DNA from 3 places in the Buttiauxella sp. S19-1 genome. Region 1 is predicted to be linked to each of the others. Evidence: predicted binding sites of a transcription regulator. Region 1 holds the regulator's gene; each other region holds the start of a gene.
The links. The regulator PurR, encoded in region 1, represses purine synthesis genes. The targets are predictions, from matches to a motif close to CANGCAAACGTTTGCNTG.
Positions count from the first base shown of each region.

Region 1 (5,570 bases):
GTGATGGCAAACAGAGTGGCGAAAATCGCCTGCCAGTCAAAGTGAGTCAAAATCCAGCTACCGAGCAGCGGTGCCAACGCCGGAGACAAGCCAACCAGTGGCATAATGGTGGCGAAAATACGGTTAGCGCGATTCGCCGGATAGTAATCGGTCACCAAAGCTTGCCAACTGACGGCCGCAGAACAGACGCCAACCGCCTGAACAAAACGCAGTACCAGTAGCGCGGTGGCGCTTTCAACCCACAGCATGCCAATACAACCGATGGCGAACAGGCTCAAACCCGCCAGTAATACCGGTTTACGACCGAAGTGGTCTGACAATGGACCCCACATCAACTGGGCAAACGCAAAGCCGGCAAGGAACAGACTCAGGCTGGCACTGACGGCAGAGGCGTCGGTCTGTAAATCTTGCTGAATGGCAGCGAAAGCAGGCAGATACATGTCTGTGGCGAGGAACCCCAGCACACTTAATCCGGCCAGCCAGATAAGAAATCCTTTTGATGGTTGCATAATTTTCTCTTGTTTTATCTTGCAGGTTAATCGCCGCGAGAGTGTACGGAGTGCAATTACGCTTGTGAAACGCTAATATTTGTAGGTTGCGTTCAAAAAATTTGTGAGCAAAGAAATGTGGTCAGAATACTCGCTGGAAGTCATCGATGCGGTAGCGCGCAATGGCAGCTTCAGCGGTGCAGCACAAGAGTTGCACCGCGTTCCGTCTGCCATTAGTTATACGGTGCGGCAACTCGAAGATTGGTTAGCCGTTCCGCTATTCGAACGTCGTCATCGGGATGTTGAATTAACCCCTGCTGGCGTCTTTTTTCTCAAAGAAGGCCGCTCTGTTATCAAAAAAATGATGACGACACGGCAACAGTGCCAACAGATCGCCAATGGATGGCGCGGTCACCTGGCGATTGCAGTTGATAACATTGTAAAACCGGAGCGAACGCGGCAACTGGTGCTGGATTTCTATCGCCATTTTCCTGATATCGAATTACGTATCTTTCAGGAAGTGTTCAACGGCGTGTGGGATGCGCTGGCGGATGGACGCGTAGAAGTGGCGATTGGCGCGACTCAGGCGATTCCGGTTGGGGGGCGTTATGCCTTCCGTGATATGGGAACGTTGAGCTGGCGTTGCGTGGTGGCTTCCTCGCACCCACTGGCACAGTGCGACGGGACGTTAAGCGATGATGACCTGCGTGCCTGGCCATCGCTAGTTCTGGAAGATACTTCGCGTTCATTACCAAAACGAATTACCTGGCTGTTAGATAACCAGCGCCGCGTGGTAGTGCCTGATTGGGCGTCCGGTTCGGATTGCTTGAGCGCGGGGTTGTGTATCGGCATGGTGCCGTTACATATTGCCAAACCGTGGGTTGCTTCAGGGAAATGGCGCGAATTAACGCTGGATAATCCATTCCCTGACGCGGCATGTTGCCTGACATGGCAGCAAAACGATGCATCGCCAGCGTTGGCCTGGCTGTTGGATTACTTAGGCGATAGTGACACGATGAATCAGGAGTGGTTACAGGAGCCGCTGTAAGTCTGCTGGATGTCGCTTGCGCGACATCCGACACACACTTAGCGGCGATAATCGCGAAACGGGCCATCAGCCACAGAGCGGCGTTCAATCAGACGCGGGTGAACCTCAATCGACTGCGACTCTTCGCGTTTGTTGACGATTCTATCCAGCAGCATATTAAACGCCGTTTCCCCTAGCGAATCTTTCGGCTGGTGGATGGTGGTCAATGCTGGTGAGAAGTAACGCGCGTTGCGTACGTTGTCGTAACCGATAACGGAAATATCCTGCGGCACGCGCAGCCCCATTTCATCAGCAGCGCAAATAGCACCCATCGCCATAATGTCGCCGCCACAGAATACCGCTGTTGGGCGATGAGACTGGCCGATGATCTGCTGCATGGCGCGGTAACCTGATTCAGGTTCAAAGTCACCCTGAACAATCCAGTTTTCCGGAATGGAAATTCCCGCTTCTTCCAGTGCTTTCATAAAGCCTGCATGGCGGCCGCCACCGGTGTTACGTTCCATTTGCCCGGGAATGGCGCCAATTTCGCGGTGGCCGCGTTCAATCAAATAACGTCCAGCAAGATAACCGCCGTGGAAAGCGTTATCGACCACGGAGTCGGTGAAATCGGCACGAGCCTCGCCCCAGTCCATCACCACCATAGGGATGTGACGGTACTCTTCAAGCATGGTGAGCAATGATTCAGGATATTCAGAGCACATCACTAACAGGCCATCGACACGCTTTTGTGCCATCATCGATAAGTAAGCGCGCTGCTTTTCAAAGTTGTTGTGCGCGTTGCCCAAAATCAGGGTGTAGCCTTTTTCAAAGCAGCTATTTTCCACCGCTTCGATTATCTCGGCGAAATAGGGTGCTTCACTGGAAGTGGCAAGCAGACCAATCGTTTTGGTGTGATTAACTTTCAGGCTTCGTGCTACGGCGCTTGGCGAGTAGTGCAATTCTTTAATTGCTGCCCACACCGCATTGCGCGTTTCTTCCGCCACAAAACGGGTTTTGTTAATCACATGTGATACGGTTGTAGTGGAAACGTTTGCGCGCTTCGCCACGTCCTTGATTGTCGCCATTAAAATTCACTCCGGGCTATATCGTAAACCCTTGATTGCTATTATGTTAAACGTTTGCGTACGCTGACTCCACAGGCAACATGATGGTTGCAGGTATGCCGGGATTGCGACATAAAACGGGAGGAGGGCATTGAATTGACGATACGCAACAAATTAGCGAGGGATTTTGGCCTATCCAGGCGAAAAGTGGAAGAGGGAAAATTGATATCAGATTAAAACCTGGAGGATTTTTATCTCTGGTTGTGGGAAAATCACCCTGACACATCGATTGTATGGATATAAAAGGAGTTTAATGATGAGCACCGATTTGAAATTTTCAATCACGACGACGGTAATTGTTTTGGCTTTGATTGTTTTCGGCGCACTAACTGCCGTACTGCACTGATTTTTACGCTTTGATCAAGATGGGCCGCAAATCGCGGCCCATTTACTTTTGCATTAAGCTGCTAAATTCTTCGCAACAAACGCCCAGTTCACCAGCGCCCAGAAATGCTCAAGGTAGCCAGCACGAGCATTGCGGTAGTCGATGTAGTACGCATGTTCCCACACATCCACAGTCAACAGCGGTTTAGCTGCAGTCGTCAGTGGGGTGCCAGCGTTAGAGGTAGAAACAATCGCTAATGCGCCATCTTCCTGTTTAACCAGCCATGTCCAGCCAGCACCGAAGTTCTTGATAGCAGCATCAGTAAATTGCTGCTTGAACTCAGCGAAGCTACCAAAAGATTTATTGATGGCTTCCAGCAGTTCGCCAGTTGGCTCGCCGCCAGCATTTGGTGCCAGGCAGTTCCAGTAGAAAGTGTGGTTCCAGACCTGAGCGGCGTTGTTAAATACGCCACCTTCGGAAGTACGAACGATCTCTTCGAGGGTTTTACCCTCAAACGCGCTGCCTTTAACCAGATTATTCAGGTTAGTGACATAGGTTTGATGGTGTTTACCGTAATGGTATTCCAGGGTTTCGGCGGAGATATGCGGTGCTAAAGCATCTTTTGCATACGGTAGTGCAGGTAGTTCGAACGACATTGCTAACTCCTTATTATTGTTTACATCTAGACAACACTTTTAGTGCGGGTTTAGGGTAACAAATTGAAAGGGTAAGCAAAAGAGGAACACGCCTGCCCAATGAAGGGCAGGCGCAGATTTTCGACGAATTTTTAACGAATGGTTTTGGAGGTCATGACACGTTTAGCGCCAACATAGTGGCGTTGCCAGTAATCTTCGCTCAAGGAAGTGATTTGGATATCCCTGCCAGAACGTGGAGACTGAATGAACTTACCGTTGCCTACATACACGCCTACGTGATCCGCAGTGCCGCGACCTTGTGTACGGAAGAATACCAGGTCACCTGTTTCCAGCTCACCACGATCCACCGAAGAGGCATCACGCAGGTGATACATTTCGTTAGCAGTGCGGGGAATACGGAACTTCACCAAATCTTTATAGGCGTAATAAACCAGACCGCTGCAATCGAAACCGGTACGCGGTGAAGTCCCACCCCAGCGATACGGTTTGCCAATCTGGCCCATCAATTTGTTCATCGCCGTTTTCTGTGCTTTTTGCACCCGGACTTTATGCGCAGCGGCAATCGTCGTTGGTGGCTCTGCTTTGACTTTCACGCAATGCGTTTTATAACCTTTACGAGGTTTACTGCATTTTTCGGTGAGAGCAACAGGCTGGACTTTCGCGAGCTGAGAGGATTTTTTGCGGTCTTTACTGGCAAGATTTTTTGTTTTAGCACTGCTGGAGTTTTTAGCGGTTTTACTCGTTGAGGCAGTGGTTTCTTTTTTCTTGCTGGTTGTTTTGGAGGTGGTGTTGGTTTTCTTGCTGGCGGTAGTGGTTTTATCTTTACTCTTACTGCTCTTTTCTGTGCTCTTGGTTGTGCTTTTCACAACGTGCGCTTTATGCGCCGCCACGGGACGAGCGTGCTCAGACGCCTGCGTCAATGGTGTATACGGCAAGGTAAATAGCAGAGCACAGAGCGTGATAGAAATTTTTGTTATCCGCGCCACTCGACAATCCCCTGGTTAAAATGAATGCATGATAATTACCATCATGCCCGTGTATGATTTTGCGAAACCCGCCGATTCTAATCTATTAAGTGAGATAAAGTTAACAACCTTTTACCTATCGTCGTGCTGTTTCGTAACCAGTCGCAAAAAAAATCATCAAACTTAAGGTCATAAGGTGATTTATTGATCAGGGATAGGGTTAATTCCTGATTTGCAGCTACCGGAAAAGTGTTATTCTTGAGACATGTTATCCCTCCATCGCGTAGTACACAGAAACCCTGCAAAAATTGGTGTTTTCTGGAGAGGGTATCGATCGCTACAATGGCAGGCTACTGCCGAGACCAGGTTTGAGGAAGCAAGCAATGAGCACTATTGAAAAAATCCAACAACAGATTACTGAAAACCCAATCCTTCTTTATATGAAAGGTTCCCCGAAACTGCCTAGCTGTGGTTTCTCAGCCCAGGCTGTGCAGGCGCTGTCTGCCTGTGGTGAGCGTTTCGCCTACGTTGATATTTTGCAGAACCCGGACATCCGTGCTGAGTTGCCAAAATATGCCAACTGGCCGACTTTCCCACAATTGTGGGTTGATGGCGAGCTGGTTGGCGGTTGCGACATCATCATTGAGATGTATCAACGTGGTGAATTGCAGGCGCTGATTAAAGAATCTGCTGCTAAGCATAAATCTGAAGAGCCAGACGCAGAGTAATTTGCTGTTAGTTATTAAAAAGCGACCGTTAAGGTCGCTTTTTTTATGCTCACGATTCGGGGTCTGCAGGGAGTGGCAGCGGCCAGCCACCTAAACGCTTCCAGCGATTCACTATCTCGCAAAATAGCTGCGCGGTTTGCTCGGTATCATAAAGTGCAGAGTGCGCCTGGCTGCTATCAAACGGCATACCAGCAGCAATACACGCTTTCGCCAGCACCGTTTGGCCTAATGCCAGTCCGCTCAGTGCGGCGGTATCA
Region 1 is NZ_JAHWLU010000063.1:9,568-15,137, reverse strand. Features, by position in the region: gene punC (purine nucleoside transporter PunC) at 1-509, opposite strand, end outside; gene punR (DNA-binding transcriptional activator PunR) at 625-1,536, shown strand; gene purR (HTH-type transcriptional repressor PurR) at 1,575-2,600, opposite strand; gene cydH (cytochrome bd-I oxidase subunit CydH) at 2,893-2,985, shown strand; gene sodB (superoxide dismutase [Fe]) at 3,039-3,620, opposite strand; gene MES37_RS14540 (C40 family peptidase) at 3,752-4,606, opposite strand; gene MES37_RS14535 (Grx4 family monothiol glutaredoxin) at 4,969-5,313, shown strand; gene rnt (ribonuclease T) at 5,363-5,570, opposite strand, start outside.

Region 2 (5,570 bases), on a different contig from region 1:
ACGCTTGCGGGAACGCAGCAGGGCATGATCAGCTTTACACAACAGAACGAACAGGAAGCTGACCGCATCGGGATTCAGGTGTTGCAGCACGCGGGCTTTGATCCGCAAGCGATGCCGACATTCCTGGAGAAACTCCTCGACCAGTCACGTTATTCCTCGCGTCCGCCGGAAATTCTTCTTACTCACCCATTACCAGAAAGCCGTTTATCAGATGCCCGTAACCGCGCCAACCAAATGCGGCCAGTGGTGGTGCAATCTTCTGAAGATTTTTACATGGCAAAAGCCCGTACGCTTGGGATGTACAACTCTGGTCGTAATCAGTTAACCAATGATTTGTTGGATAGCTGGTCGAAGGGCAATATCCGTGAACAGCATGCCGCCACTTATGGCCGTGCGCTTCAGGCAATGGGGGCAGAAAAATGGGATGAGGCGCGCAAGCTATTGCAACCGCTACTCTCAGCGCAGCCGGCTAATGAGTGGTATCTCGATTTATCGACCGATATCGACCTTGGGCAGAAGAAAACCGCAGATGCGATTAATCGCCTGAAGAACGCCCCAGGCCTGAAACAAAACCCGGTGTTGCAGCTAAACCTTGCCAACGCCTACGTGCAGGCGGGCCAGCCTAACCAGGCAGCAGAAATTCTTAATCGCTATACCTTTGCTCATCCGGACGACAGCAACGGTTGGGACTTGTTAGCGCAAACCCAGGCTGCGTTGGGTAATCGCGATCAAGAACTCGCCGCTCGTGCCGAAGTTATGGCGCTGGTCGGGAAACTCGATCAGGCTATTACGCTGCTCAGTGGTGCCAGCGCACAAGTTAAGTTGGGTAGTTTGCAACAAGCGCGTTATGACGCGAGAATCGATCAGTTCCGCGAATTGCAAAAACGTTTCCTTCAGTATTCGAAGATGTAACAGGAGTTACGATGTCCACAACTGTTTCTATTTATCACAATCCACGCTGCTCCAAGAGCCGTGAAACATTAAGCCTGCTGAAAGCGAATGGCATAGAACCTGAAGTGGTGTTGTATCTGGAAACCCCGCCCGATGCCGCAACGATAGAATCATTGCTGAGCAAACTGGGTTTTGGCAGCGCACGTGACCTGATGCGTCAGAAAGAGGATTTATACAAGGAGTTGAATCTGGCTGAGCCGACATTAAGCGAGGATCAATTGATTCAGGCGATGGTCAAGAATCCAAAATTGATTGAACGCCCGATTGTGCTGGCGAATGGCGAAGCAAGAATTGGCCGCCCGCCGGAGTCGGTGCTGGAGATTTTGTAATTTAGTGATTTAACGCCCTCACCCTAACCCTCTCCCCCAGGAGAGGGAATTTCCCTGTTTTCTCCTTCGCACTCAGGAGAGGGAATTAGTTTTCTCCTTCGCACTCAGGAGAGGGAATTAGTTTTCTCCTTCTCCCACAGGAGAGGGAATTGGTTTTCTCCTTCTCCCACAGGAGAGGGAATTGGTTTTCTCCTTCTCCCACAGGAGAGGGAATTGGTTTTCTCCTTCTCCCTCAGGGAGAAGGCCGGGATGAGGGTGGTTTTACAGCCCCAAAATCTCTTTCACAAACGGGATAGTCAATTTACGTTGCGCTGTAATCGAAGCCAGATCAAGCTGATCAAGCGTCATAAAAAGCGTACGCATTTCCCTGTCCAGACGTTTTAGCAGGAAACGCCCCACGTCCTCGGGCAATTCAAAACCACGAAGTCGGGATCGCAATTGCAGCGCCTGGAGTTTGTCATCATCGGAAAGCGGTTGCAGCTTATAGATTTGGCCCCAATCAAGGCGTGATGCGAGATCGGGCAATTGCAGGTTGAGCTGGCGCGGTGGGCGATCGCCGGTAATTAACAGCCGCGTTTTGCCAGATTCCAGAATGCGGTTATAGAGATTAAAAATCGCCATTTCCCACAGTTCGTCGCCCGCAACACACTCAATATTGTCGATACACACCAACGAAAGCTGTTCCATGCCATCAAGCACTTCCGGAACAAACCAGGTGCGTTTATCGAGAGGCACATAGCCAACGGCTTCGCCACGTTGCGAGAGTTCCGCACAGGCTGCATGAAGCAAGTGGCTACGTCCTCCTCCTTCTCGCGACCAGAAATAGATATATCCGCTGTGATCCTGACGGAGCACGGACTGGAGTGCGGCGAGTAAAGAAGGGTTATCACCCGGCCAGAAACTTGCAAAAGTTTCGTCATCAGGCAAATAGAGTGGCAGTGATAGCTGTGCCGGCGTATTCAGAATTACCTCAACCATAACAGGCAGAAAAACGCAGAGAGTCTATCACAGAATTGGCGATCAGGAGAACCGGGCGCACACGTCGCCCGGCTTGCATCAAAACTACGGTTTTACGTTGGTTTCTTCTGCATCAAGCACCACTTCTTCCGGGCGCAGGATACTGATCAATTTGAAGATCAGGCTCAGACCAATACCGACGATAGTCGCCAGCGCCATCCCTTTCAGCTCAGCCGCACCAATATGTAGGGTCGCACCGCTGACGCCAACGATCAGAATGATAGCGGTCAGGATCAGGTTTTGCGTTTTGTTGTAATCCACTTTCGAATCAATCAGCACGCGGATACCTGAAGCGCCGATCACCCCATACAGCAACAGAGAAACACCGCCGATTACCGGAACCGGGATGATTTGGATCGCCGCCGCCAGTTTACCGACACACGACAATAGAATCGCGATAATCGCCGCACCGCCGATAACCCAGGTGCTGTACACGCGGGTGATCGCCATAACGCCAATGTTTTCACCATAAGTGGTGTTCGGCGTAGAGCCGAAGAAACCGGAAATCACGGTGGAAAGACCGTTAGCAAACATCGAACGATGCAGACCTGGGTCGCGGATCAGATCCTTTTTGACGATATTCGCCGTCACCACCAGGTGCCCGACGTGCTCGGCGATAACCACCAGCGCTGCTGGCAAAATGGTGAAGATGGCAAACCACTCAAAGCGCGGCGTGTAGAAGGTTGGCAGTGCAAACCACGGAGCCTGAGCAATCGCCGCGGTATCCACAATCCCGACGGCAAATGACAGCGCGTAGCCAGTCAGCACGCCAATCAGAATGGGGATAATTGCCAGAAAACCACGGAACAAGACTGAGCTAAATACCGTCACACCCAGCGTTACCAGCGAGATCATGATGCTGGTGGTATTCGGTTCGGTACCCGCAGCTGGCAATAGGCCTGACATTTCTGCGGCAACACGTGCCAGTTCCAGGCCGATAACCGCCACAATTGCGCCCATTGCCGCCGGAGGGAACATCACATCCAGCCAGCCGGTACCGGCTTTTTTCACAATCAACGCCACGATACAGAACAACACACCGCACATAATAAAGCCGCCCAGCGCCACTTCATAACCCAATGGCAACAGCAACAGTACTGGCGAAATAAACGCAAAACTTGAACCGAGATACGCCGGGATTTTGCCTTTACAAATAAAGAGGTACAGCAGCGTCCCGATCCCGTTAAACAGCAAAACCGTAGCCGGGTTGATGTGGAACAGGAATGGCACCAGAACGGTAGCTCCAAACATAGCGAACAGGTGCTGTAAGCTTAACGGTATCGTTTGCAGCAGGGGTGGTCTTTCGTGTACCCCAATGGCGCGGCGCGTCATAATGTTGTCCTCTGAATGATGGTGTTGTTGTGTTTTAGTCAAAAAAAAGCCGACTCTCAAAGTCGGCTCAATTTTTTAATGCTCAATAGATTTCGGATTGCAGGAAGGCGGCAACTGCGCAAATCCCTGGGAGCGTAGATTTGCTACGTGACCAAGGTGAGCAAAGGCAGCCAACGCATCAGCAATTCGAAAGATGAAGAGCATTATTTGGTACCAAAAATCTTATCGCCCGCATCGCCAAGACCCGGAATAATGTATCCGTGCTCGTTCAGGCCCTGATCGATAGAAGCAGTAAACAGCTCTACGTCCGGGTGCGCTTTTTCCAGTGCCGCGATACCTTCTGGTGCTGCTACCAGAACCAGCACCTTAATGCTGGTACAACCGGCATTCTTCAGCAGGTCGATAGTAGCAATCATAGAACCGCCGGTTGCCAGCATTGGGTCAACCACCAGCGCCATACGTTCTTCAATGTTAGAAACCAGTTTCTGGAAGTAAGGCACTGGCTCCAGGGTTTCTTCATTACGATAGATACCCACTACGCTGATACGTGCGCTTGGAACGTTTTCCAGCACGCCTTCCATCATGCCCAAACCGGCACGCAGAATTGGCACAACGGTAATCTTTTTGCCTTTGATCTGGTCAATTTCTACCGGGCCATTCCAGCCTTCGATAGTGACTTTTTCAGTTTCCAAATCCGCCGTGGCTTCGTAAGTTAGCAAGCTGCCAACTTCTGAGGCGAGTTCACGAAAGCGTTTGGTGCTAATGTCGTTCTCACGCATCAGGCCCAGCTTGTGTTTGACGAGTGGGTGTTTGACTTCCACGATCTTCATACTCTTTCTCCCCGAGATAGTTGGCCACCACAAAAAAAATCGCCGGATTATACCGCTTTTTGATGGTGGTGCCACAGGAATTGGCACCGATTGGGGTTGATCAAGATCAACGAGACTGGAATGAGTATATATCAACAATAATTACATCCTGCTGAATAAGGGGCTCGCAAACGTTTGCCTGCACTGTTAGAATTGCGGCGTTTTTTATTCCTAACCCATCCGCGGGGACTTAGCAGTGACCGACAAAACTTCTCTTAGCTATAAAGATGCCGGTGTTGATATTGATGCTGGTAACGCTCTGGTCGATAAAATCAAAGGTGTAGTGAAAAAGACCCGCCGCCCGGAAGTGATGGGTGGCCTGGGCGGTTTCGGTGCGCTGTGTGCGTTACCGCAGAAGTATCGTGAACCTGTGCTGGTTTCCGGCACCGACGGTGTGGGTACTAAACTGCGTCTGGCTATGGATTTAAAACGTCACGACACAATCGGCATCGACCTGGTGGCCATGTGTGTGAACGACCTGGTCGTTCAGGGTGCTGAACCGCTGTTCTTCCTCGATTATTACGCAACGGGCAAACTTGAAGTCGAAACGGCTGCAAGCGTCATTACTGGTATTGCCGAAGGTTGTCTGCAATCTGGCTGCGCATTAGTCGGCGGTGAAACTGCTGAAATGCCGGGCATGTACCACGGTGAAGATTACGACGTGGCTGGTTTCTGTGTCGGCGTGGTCGAGAAATCTGAAATCATCGACGGCTCCAAAGTGACCGATGGCGATGTGCTGATTGCGCTGGCTTCCAGTGGCCCGCATTCCAACGGTTATTCTCTGGTGCGTAAAGTGCTGGAAGTGAGCGGTACTGACCCACTGACTACCGAATTAGAAGGCAAACCGCTGGCAGATCACCTGCTGGAACCGACGCGCATTTACGTGAAGTCGATTCTGGAATTGATTGAACAGGTTGACGTTCACGCGATTGCTCACCTGACCGGTGGCGGTTTCTGGGAAAATATCCCACGCGTTCTGCCAGACAACACTCAGGCGATTATCACTGAGTCTTCATGGCAGTGGCCTGCGGTATTCGGCTGGTTGCAACAAGCCGGAAATATCAGCCGTCAT
Region 2 is NZ_JAHWLU010000006.1:38,512-44,081, forward strand. Features, by position in the region: gene bepA (beta-barrel assembly-enhancing protease) at 1-912, shown strand, start outside; gene arsC (arsenate reductase (glutaredoxin)) at 924-1,280, shown strand; gene MES37_RS02765 (DnaA inactivator Hda) at 1,542-2,243, opposite strand; gene uraA (uracil permease) at 2,343-3,629, opposite strand; gene upp (uracil phosphoribosyltransferase) at 3,833-4,459, opposite strand; gene purM (phosphoribosylformylglycinamidine cyclo-ligase) at 4,695-5,570, shown strand, end outside.
Region 2: purM (phosphoribosylformylglycinamidine cyclo-ligase) is a predicted target of PurR. The motif match lies at 4,623-4,640, and genes of this name have one in related genera.

Region 3 (5,570 bases), on a different contig from region 1:
CCTCCAACGCGGAAGGCACTCAGCCTACTAACACCCGTCTGGCATTTGCTGGTCTGAAATTTGGTGATGCAGGTTCCCTGGATTACGGCCGTAACTACGGCGCAATCTACGACGTAGCGGCTTATACCGATATGCTGGTTGAGTGGGGCGGCGATTCTTGGGCTGCTACCGACAACTTCATGAACGGCCGTACTACTGGCGTTCTGACTTACCGTAACAACAACTTCTTCGGTCTGGTTGATGGCCTGGCGTTTGCTCTGCAATACCAGGGTAAAAACGAGCGTAGCAACGTAGTTGCTCCAAGCCTGGACGAAAACGGCGTGCCTACTTTAGGTCGTGCTGGTAACGGCGCTAAAGCTAACGGCGACGGCTACAGCACCGCTGTAACTTATGACATCGGCGAAGGCTTCAGCGTTGCAGCTGGTTATGAGTCTGCAAACCGTACTTTCGAACAACGTGAAGCAGCAACTAATGCCAACTGGGCAAGTGCTGGTGGCGACCGCGCTGAAGCATGGTCTACTGCTGCTAAGTACGATGCAAACAACGTCTACGCTGCAATCATGTATGCTGAAACTACTAACATGACTCGCGAACCAGACAATAACTTCGCAAACAAAACTCAGAACTTCGAAGCTGTAGCTCAATACCAGTTCGACTTCGGTCTGCGTCCATCCATCGCTTACGTGCAGTCTAAAGGTAAAGACCTGAAGGCTCGTGGCACCTTCTCCGGTGGCGATGCTGACCTGGTTAAATACATCGAAGTGGGTACCTGGTACTACTTCAACAAAAACATGAACGTGTATGCTGCATACCAGTTCAACATGCTGGACGACAACGAGTATAGCGAATCTGCTAAACAAGCAACTGGCGACCAGGCTGCTGTTGGTATCGTTTATCAGTTCTAATTATCCAGCAACATTGTTGCCAGGATGATTTAAAAACAGGGCTTCGGCCCTGTTTTTTTATGCCCGGAGAGGTGAAAAAAATAACTTGTGACGAGAGCAGTTTCTTTTTGTTGCAAACGGTTGGCATTTACTAAAACAGCAGTTAACCTGAGTGCGTTACTCCCCTCGATATCACAATGGAAACTCGTCATGTTTGAGAACATTACCGCTGCTCCTGCTGATCCAATTCTTGGTTTGGCCGATCTGTTTCGCGCCGATGACCGTCCGACTAAAATTAACCTTGGTATTGGTGTTTATAAGGATGAAACGGGTAAAACTCCGGTTTTAACCTGCGTTAAGAAAGCGGAGCTGTATCTGCTGGAAAATGAGAACACCAAGAACTACCTCGGTATTGACGGTATTCCAGAATTTGGTAGCTGTACCCAGGAATTGCTGTTCGGGAAAAATAATGCTCTGAGTGCAAACAAACGTGCTCGTACGGCTCAAACCCCTGGTGGTACTGGTGCACTGCGTGTTGCCGCTGATTTCCTCGCTAAAAATACCACCACCCAACGTGTGTGGGTGAGCAATCCAAGCTGGCCAAACCACAAAAGCGTCTTTAACTCTGCTGGGCTGGAAGTGTGCGAATATGATTACTATGACGCGCAGAACCACTCTCTGAATTTCGATGGCCTGATTAACAGCCTGCAAGCTGCACAAGCAGGTGACGTGGTGTTGTTCCACGGTTGCTGCCATAACCCAACCGGTATTGATCCAACGGCTGAGCAGTGGAAAACTCTGGCAGAAATGTCACTGGCTAAAGGCTGGTTGCCGCTGTTTGACTTCGCCTATCAGGGCTTTGCCCGTGGTCTGGAAGAAGATGCCGAAGGTCTGCGTATCTTTGCTGCAAGCCACAAAGAACTGATTGTTGCCAGCTCTTACTCTAAGAACTTTGGCCTCTACAACGAGCGCGTAGGTGCTTGTACTCTGGTTGCTGCTGATGCGGATACCGTGGATCGTGCGTTCAGCCAGATGAAGGCTGTGATTCGTGCTAACTACTCTAACCCGCCAGCACACGGCGCCTCCGTTGTTGCTACCATTCTGAGCAATGACGCGCTGCGTACAATTTGGGAACAAGAGCTGTCAGACATGCGTCAGCGTATTCACCGTATGCGCCAGTTGTTCGTCAATACCCTGCAAGAGAAAGGCGCTAACCGCGACTTTAGCTTCATCATCAACCAGAACGGTATGTTCTCGTTCAGCGGCCTGACTAAAGAGCAGGTGCTGCGTTTACGTGAAGAGTTTGGTGTGTATGCGGTTGCTTCAGGGCGTGTGAACGTTGCAGGCATGACGCCAGACAATATGGCTCCGCTGTGCGAAGCGATTGTTGCTGTGCTGTAAGCCATCAGCAGATATGAAAAGAGCCGCTCAAAGCGGCTCTTTTTATTTAGCTTAACAAACTTACCAGACCGGTAATTCGTCTTGCAGGAAGGGATTGTGCAGGCGTTCATAACCCAAAGTGGACAACGGCCCGTGACCTGGAATAAACGTCACATCATCGCCTAACGGCAACAGTTTACGTTTAATCGAGTCAATCAGCGCCGCATGGTCGCCACGCGGGAAGTCGCTACGCCCTACTCCGCCTTTGAAAATCACATCGCCGGAAATCAGTAACTGAGATTGCGCATCAAAGAAAACGACGTGACCAGGAGTATGGCCCGGGCAATGCAGCACCTGTAAGGCTACATTTCCCACTGACACACTATCACCCTCGTTCAGCCAACAGTCTGGCGTCAGCGGCAAACACTCCTCAAGCCCAAACATTTGGCTTTGCGCGGGTAAACCCTGCAACCAAAATTCGTCTTCTTTTTCCGGCCCAACAACAGGAACACCGTAATGTTCGGCCAGTTCAGCAGCAGCCCCAACATGATCAAGATGACCATGCGTTAACAGGATTTGCGTAATAGTCACGCCCTGCGCCGCCACTTGCTGCTTGATCTTTTCGGCTTCGCCACCGGGATCAACCAGTGCTGCCTGTTGAGTTACTTCACACCAAATCAGCGAACAGTTTTGTCCGAATGCGGTGACCGGAATTATGTGATAGTTCATGACACTCCAATACCGGCAACCATCGCCGGATTCCGTTGTTTTACCAGCGCCTTAATGGCCCGGTATCAATATGCACAAAGTTGCTGCTGGGGTAGTATCCTACACCACCTGCGCGCATAGATAATGCTGCTTTGCGAACATTGCTCAACGAAATCCCTTCAATATGGAAATCCATGGCCTGCCCTTTGGTGTGGTAGCTTTTTTTCGCGACCCCACGACTGTGAGCACGAAGCTCATTATTGGTGTCCAGAGAGCGATAGCCAGAGACCAGTTGCACCGGTTTGTTGGTCCCCAACAAGCCTTGCAGGCGATATAGCTGGTCGAATAATTTCGGGTCGATGGATTTAATTTTATTCGCGCGATAATCGCGGAAGAAATGATTAAGCCTTGCTAATTCATCCTGAATATAGCCTTTACCATCGAAAAATTCAGCCTTCAATGACTCCCCTGTATGCAGGTTATTCAGAGTCAGAACGCGTGGGCGCGGTGTTGATAGCATGGCAAACGCTTGTGTTGGTAACAGCGAGGCACCTAAAGCCACGCCACCCAACGCCAGCAGCTTGCGGCGGTTTGCGTCAAATTTGTCCATGATGTCCAGGTCTACAGGTAAAAAACGATCGAATAATATGCACTTCAGCGCACTGCCTGGCACCTTAACTGCCAAAACAAAGCGAGTCAAGGTGTGCAAAACCCAGCAAAATCGGGCCCTGTAGAGGACCCGGCTGGGTATCGCAATTATTACGACCGCTAATTCATTAGAATTACTGCATTTAGCGAATCAATAGTTCAGCTTTTGGAAGAATTTGTGCGCCAGATCGCGCGGTAAGATCGTAATTGTAAATATCGGTTCGGTACTGTGTACGTCCATCTTCACCGACAAACGCCGTCAAATAGTAAAGATTGACCGGAATGGTCTGGCGAATATTGACATACTTGGTGCTGCCGTCTTTCAGTTGACTTGAAATCCGGGCATCGTTCCAGCCAGCATCCTGCAATAACATATTTGCCAGTTCAGACGCTTTATTCACGCGTACGCAGCCAGAACTCAGCGCTCGTGCATCTTTCTGGAACAGGGTGTGGTTTGGCGTGTCATGCAAATAGATAGCGTCAGAACTCGGCATATTAAACTTGTAACGCCCTAACGAGTTCTGCACCCCTGGTTTTTGCTGGAAACGGAATGGCAGATTGCTGGCTGTGATAGTTTCCCAATCCACACGCCACGGGTCGATAGCTTCAGCATTGTTGCTCCAGCCGCGTAAAACGCTGTAACCATGGCGATCAAGATAACCCGGGTCCTGACGGACTTTTGGCAGGATATCGTTGCGTGCAAGCGTTGGCGGCACATTCCATGGCGGGTTCACCACCACGTTATTAAGCGCACTGCTCATCATTGGCGTTTTACGGTCAGGACGCCCGACAATCACCCGCGAAGCCAATACTTCACTGCCGTTGAGGTAATAGCTCAGCGAATAGTCAGGGATGTTCACCATAATACCGGTGTCGAGTTTCTTCGGCAGCAATCGCAAACGTTGGATATTTAATGCCACTAACGACGCACGCTGCTGTGGCGTGACATTCAGCCAGTTACGCGTTAATTGCCCAATGGAGCCATCCACACCCAAACCCTGCCATTTCTGGAAACGTTTCACCCCTTCCACCAGTTCGTTGCTGTAAACGCTTCGCACAGCAGGCGCTGATTTCTTTTTCTTCCCGGCAACCGCTTCAGGAGTCTGTTGCGCCACCTGCTCACTGTCTAGTTGAATGGCCGATGGACTGATTGCAACGACAGTATTAGATACACTATCCCGTTCTTTAAGCGGTATTGCAGGTTCAGCTTGCAGCATGCCGGTACGGGCCAGAATTTCTCTCAGTGCTGGCGTATCGTTGCTCCACTGGCCAGGACGGAGCGTTTCACTGCCGGTCAGTTGCGGCCACGGACGTGAGTCACTTAACAAATGCACCAGTGATTGATGCAATTTGGCGTATTGCGGATGCTGAGGCGCAAGTGTTTCGATAAAACTCACCAGCGTTCCCTGGTCAACCGCCACCTGCCATTGGTTAATCACGGAAATAGGCGGAGTTTGCAGCTTGTATGGCTTAGTGCTGTACAACCAGCGGTTACCTTCCGTTGGGATACCATACACAAATTGCAGATATCCCATCATCGCATCTGACAAAACGATGTCTCGCGCCAGACCCGTGACGGCAGGGTCGGTGAGCAGCTCAACCCAAGTGGTAAATTGCGGCTGAATACCGGCAATGGCCAGTTCCGCAAGCTGTTGTTGGAAAGCTTTCACCGCATCGCGATTTTCCCACATCGGTTTCATTTCACGGGCGGCATAGAACGCTGAAAGCGCATTGAGGTAAACCGGCGTATAACCCGCAGGCATTTGAGCCACCAGCTGCGTGCGACTTTGTGCGGCAGACATGCCGGTTGAGTTGAGCGGCAACACTCCCACCATATTAGCGGTCGCAGTAGATTGTGGTAATGGCTGGTCAGGTGAGCTTGCGGGTTCAATGCTCACCGCAGAGCTATCTGATGGAACAACCTCTGGCTCATCGGCCTGCGCCATAAAC
Region 3 is NZ_JAHWLU010000010.1:70,975-76,544, reverse strand. Features, by position in the region: gene MES37_RS04400 (porin) at 1-905, shown strand, start outside; gene MES37_RS04395 (amino acid aminotransferase) at 1,095-2,285, shown strand; gene MES37_RS04390 (MBL fold metallo-hydrolase) at 2,346-2,993, opposite strand; gene MES37_RS04385 (YcbK family protein) at 3,034-3,582, opposite strand; gene ldtD (L,D-transpeptidase) at 3,764-5,570, opposite strand, start outside.
Region 3: MES37_RS04395 (amino acid aminotransferase) is a predicted target of PurR. The motif match lies at 1,015-1,032, and genes of this name have one in related genera.